DNA from 2 places in the Streptomyces sp. NPDC056948 genome. Region 1 is predicted to be linked to the other one. Evidence: riboswitches for the same ligand, from Rfam matches in the RefSeq annotation. Region 1 holds a riboswitch; the other holds the start of a gene.
The links. A riboswitch is a leader RNA that binds a small molecule or an ion and turns the genes downstream of it on or off. The one in region 1 is predicted to bind S-adenosylmethionine.
Positions count from the first base shown of each region.

Region 2: it holds a riboswitch for S-adenosylmethionine, as region 1 does, so the genes downstream of both, thrC (threonine synthase) here and ACFTZL_RS25430 (aminotransferase class V-fold PLP-dependent enzyme) in region 1, are expected to answer to the same signal.

Region 1 covers NZ_JBHUQX010000208.1:7,214-9,599, forward strand. The annotation lists gene ACFTZL_RS25430 (aminotransferase class V-fold PLP-dependent enzyme) at 1-1,106, opposite strand, end outside; SAM riboswitch class IV at 1,253-1,369, opposite strand; gene trpD (anthranilate phosphoribosyltransferase) at 1,444-2,386, opposite strand, start outside.
Region 2 covers NZ_JBHUQX010000005.1:48,372-50,757, forward strand. The annotation lists gene thrC (threonine synthase) at 1-892, opposite strand, end outside; SAM riboswitch class I at 911-1,067, opposite strand; gene ACFTZL_RS01555 (glucosyl-3-phosphoglycerate synthase) at 1,223-2,167, shown strand; gene ACFTZL_RS01560 (trehalose-6-phosphate synthase) at 2,241-2,386, shown strand, end outside.

The DNA of each region.
Region 1 (2,386 bases):
CCGATGCCGTACTCGGCGGAGAGGGCGGCGGCGAAGTGGGAGCTGTTCCAGCCCTCGACGACGAAGGAGATGACGCCGACGCGCGGGGCGTCGTCACCGAAGAGGGAGAGGATCCGCACCTGAGGCACCTCGGCGAGGCCGGTACGCACCTTCTCGATCAGGTACTGCTCGCGCGCGACCAGGTTGTCGAACCCGGCCTCGGTGAGCGCCGTGCAGGCGGAGGCGATGGAGTAGGCGCCGATGACGTTCGGGGAGCCGGCCTCGTGGCGGGCGGCACTCTCGTGCCACTCCACGTCGACGCCGCCGTCCGTGCGCCGCGCCACCCTCCGCGAGGCACCGCCGCCGGCGAGGTAGGGGTCCGCCTCCCGCAGCCAGTCGGCCCGGCCTGCCAGGACGCCGGAGCCGAAGGGCGCGTACAGCTTGTGCCCGGAGAAGGCGACCCAGTCGACGTCGAGGTCCGCGACGGACACCGGGTGGTGCGGGGCCAGTTGGGCGGCGTCCAGCACGATCCGGGCGCCCTGGGCGTGCGCGGCCGCCGCGAGCTCCCGTACGGGCCACAGCTCGCCGGTGACGTTCGAGGCGCCGGTGACGCAGACGAGGGCCGGCCCGTAGGGCTCTCGGTCGGCGAGGGCGCGCTCCAGGGTCTCGACGGCCTGGCGCGGGCTGCTCGGGGCGTCGAGGTAGGTGACGCGCGCGTTCCGCCACGGCAGCAGGGAGGCGTGGTGCTCGGTCTCGAAGACGAAGACCTGGCAGTCGGCCGGGAGCGCGGCGGCGAGGAGGTTCAGGGAGTCGGTGGTGGACCGGGTGAACACCACCTGGTCACCGTCCCGGCAGTCGAGGAACTCAGCGACGGTCCGCCGGGCGTTCTCGAAGAGGTCGGTCGACAGCTGGGACAGGTACCCGGCACCGCGGTGGACGCTGCCGTAGTACGGCGCGTAGGCGGCGACGTCGTCCCAGACGCGCTGGAGCGCCGGGGCGCTGGCGGCGTAGTCGAGCGCGGCGTAGGTGACCTCGCCCCCGGTCACGAGCGGCACGGTGACATCCCGGCCGAGAACGGGCAGCGAGGCACAAAGGGACTGGTCGGCGGCGACAGCGGAGACAGACATGGGTGAACTCCCGTGAAGGCAGGTGAAATCCTCCCGCGAGCACGTACGGCGGTACGCACGGCTACAAGCGGGGGTGAAGGAAGAAGGGGGTGCGGAGGCGGGGCTCTGCGGCCCTATCGCATTCGCTGGTTCACGAGAAACTCCTCGTCACGCGCTTGCCGCAGACCTCGCTGCCTACGGCCTGGTCTTCACCCGGGGCACCCCGCCACGGACGGAGGGTTGCCGGACAGTCGGCCGGGGCCTCATGACTGTCACTCATGACCTGATCAGGAAAGTACGCGAAAAGATCGGCGTCCCGCAACCCGAGTCCGGATCGCGGGACGCCGTACGGGATCCGCTAGGTGTTGCTCGCGGCCACCCAGCGTTCCAGGGTCCGCTTCGCCGCACCCGAGTCGATCGACTCCGCCGCCTTCGCCATCCCGGCACGGATCTGGTCGGCCAGCGGTGCCGCCGTCGGCTCCAGAGCCACCAGCGCGGCCGCCGAGTTCAGCACGACCGCGTCGCGGACGGGCCCGGTCTCGCCCTCCAGCAGACGGCGGGCGACCTCGGCGTTGTAGGAGGCGTCCGCGCCGCGCAGGGCCTCCACCGGGACCAGATCGATGCCCACGTCGCGCGGGTCGAAGGCCTCCTCGGCCACCTTGCCGTCCCGGACGATCCACACCCGGGACGTGGCCGTGGTGGTCAGCTCGTCCAGGCCGTCGTCGCCCCGGAAGACCAGGGACGAGTTGCCGCGCTCGGCGAAGACGCCCGCGACGATCGGCGCCATGCGCGGGTCCGCCACACCGACGGCCTGGGACCGCACCCGGGCCGGGTTGGTCAGCGGGCCGAGCGCGTTGAACACCGTACGGATGCCGAGCTGGCCGCGTGCCGCGCCCGCGTGGCGCAGCGCCGGGTGGAACTTCACCGCGAAGCAGAAGGTGATCCCGGCCTCCTCGGCGACCTCCGCGACCCGGTGCAGCGGCAGCTCCAGGTTGACCCCGAGCTTCTCCAGCACGTCGGAGGCACCGGACGCCGAGGACGCGGCCCGGTTGCCGTGCTTGACGACCTTCGCGCCCGTGCCGGCGACGACGATCGAGGACATCGTGGAGATGTTGACCGTCTTGGCGCCGTCACCGCCCGTGCCGACGATGTCGACCGTCGCCCCGGGCACCTCGATCACGTTCGCGTGCTCGTACATGGTCCGGACGAGGCCGTTGATCTCCTCGACGGTCTCGCCCTTGGCCCGCAGGGCCACCACGAAGCCCGCGATCTGCGCCTCGGTCGCCTCGCCGCGCATGATC
Region 2 (2,386 bases), on a different contig from region 1:
ACACCGGCGAGCAGCCCTCGGCCTGCGCACCGAAGATCTTGTACGGCTTGTCCTCGACCAGACCGAGCTTGATCAGCTCCTGCAGACCCTTGTCGATCTTCGTGAGCTGTGAGCCGGAGGCGATCGGCACCACGAGCTGGTCCGGGAGCTGCCAGCCGAGCTGCTCGCAGATCTCGTACGCCAGCGTCTTGGAGCCCTCGGCGTAGTACGGCCGCAGGTTGACGTTGACGAAGCCCCAGCCCTCGCCGGCCGGGTCGCCGATCAGCTCGGAGCAGAAGCGGTTCACATCGTCGTAGTTGCCCTCGATGCCGACGAGCTCGCCGCCGTAGATCGCGGCCATGACGACCTTGCCCTGCTCCAGGTCGTGCGGGATGAACACGCAGGAGCGGAAGCCGGCGCGGGCCGCTGCGGCACCCACCGCACCGGCGAGGTTGCCGGTGGAGGAGCAGGACAGGGTGGTGAAGCCGAAGGCGCGGGCGGCCTCGATGGCCTGGGCGACGACGCGGTCCTTGAAGGAGTGCGTCGGGTTGCCGGAGTCGTCCTTGACGAAGAGCTTGCCGGCGTCGACGCCGAGCTCACGGGCCAGGTTGTCGGCCTTGACGAGCTTGGTCCAGCCGGGGTTGATGTTCGGCTTGTCCGCCACGTCGGCCGGGACCGGCAGCAGCGGGGCGTAGCGCCAGATGTTCGCGGGGCCCGCTTCGATGCGCTTGCGGAGCTCTTCGGTGTCGTAGGCCGAGAAGTCGTAGGCGATCTCCAGCGGGCCGAAACACTCCTCGCACGCGAAGACCGGGCCGAGGGGTACGCGGTGACCGCACTCGCGGCAGCTCAGCGCGGCGGCGGGGCCAAGGTCTACGGTGGATTCGGTGGTGCTTGCAACAGTCTGCGCAGCCATGTGAGGCGAGGCCCTTTCTCCTCATCTTCCTCACGACGCATCTCGCCGTGAGACGGATTTGGCACCTTCCCGAGCCGGGAGCCTCGCGCATGTGGTCGACAGTGACCTACGAGTACCGACTGGAGGGTTGCCGGGGCTTCAACGGGCCGTATCCCTCTGCCCCTCTGGATGAGCTGTATTCGGTTGTCGACGTGGGTTGACCCCGGACATGCGATGGTCACCCGCGTTGTTCAAGACTGTAACCGACGACCAGGACAGTTGAGATAGTCGTCCGAACCGCGAGATGGCTCACAGTCCGTCCCGCCGAGAGTACGCAGAGGAGCCGCCACGGTGCTGGAAGAAGTCGAGCGCTGGCTGAGCACCCGTTCCTGGTCCGCGACCGATCGCCCCCTCCACCAGATACTCGCCGCCAAGCAGCGCACGGGCCAGACGGTCAGTGTCGTGCTGCCCGCGCTCAACGAGGAGGAGACGGTCGGGGACATCGCCGCCGTCATCCGCCACGACCTGATGCGGCAGGTGCCGCTCGTCGACGAGCTCGTCGTCGTCGACTCCGGCTCGAGTGACCGTACGTCGGAGGTGGCCGCGGCCGCGGGCGCGACCGTGGTGCACCGGGACGGGATACTTCCGCGGCTGCCCGCGGTGCCCGGCAAGGGCGAGGTGCTGTGGCGCTCGCTGCTCGTCACCCGCGGGGACATCGTCTGCTTCGTCGACGCGGACCTGCGGGACTTCTCGTCCGACTTCGTCTCCGGGATCGTGGGCCCGCTGCTCACCGACCCGGGCGTGGATCTGGTGAAGGCCATGTACGACCGTCCGCTCGGCGCCGCCGCCGGGCAGGGCGGCCGGGTCACCGAGCTGATGGCCAGGCCGCTGCTCAACATGCACTGGCCACAGCTCGCCGGCTTCGTGCAGCCGCTCGGCGGCGAGTACGCGGCCCGCCGCTCGCTGCTGGAGCAGCTTCCGTTCCCCGTCGGGTACGGCGTCGAGCTGGGCATGCTGGTCGACGCCCTGCATCTGGCGGGGCTCGACGCCCTCGCCCAGGTCGATGTCGGGGTGCGCAAGCACCGGCACCAGGACGGGCAGGCGCTGGGCCGGATGGCCGCCGCGATCTACCGCACGGCCCAGCTACGGCTGGCCCGCGGGCATCTGATCCGGCCGTCCCTGACGCAGTTCGAGCGGGGCGGGGACGGCTTCGAGCCGCGGACGTACTCCGTGGACACCGAGGAGCGTCCGCCGATGGTGGAGATCGCCGAGTACCAGGCGCGGAAGGCCGCCTGACCGGGACAGTTTTCGGCCGGGTACGGCAGGTCCGTACGTTTGAGCGTTTCCGGGCCGGGCTAGGTTGAGGGCTATGGCTTCAACGTACGGTGCTGCACAGGTGCTGGTGGCCTCCAACCGCGGCCCGGTCTCGTACGCGGTGGGCGAGGACGGTTCGCTGAACGCCAAGCGGGGCGGCGGCGGACTGGTCTCGGGGCTCTCCGCGATCGGCTCGGACGC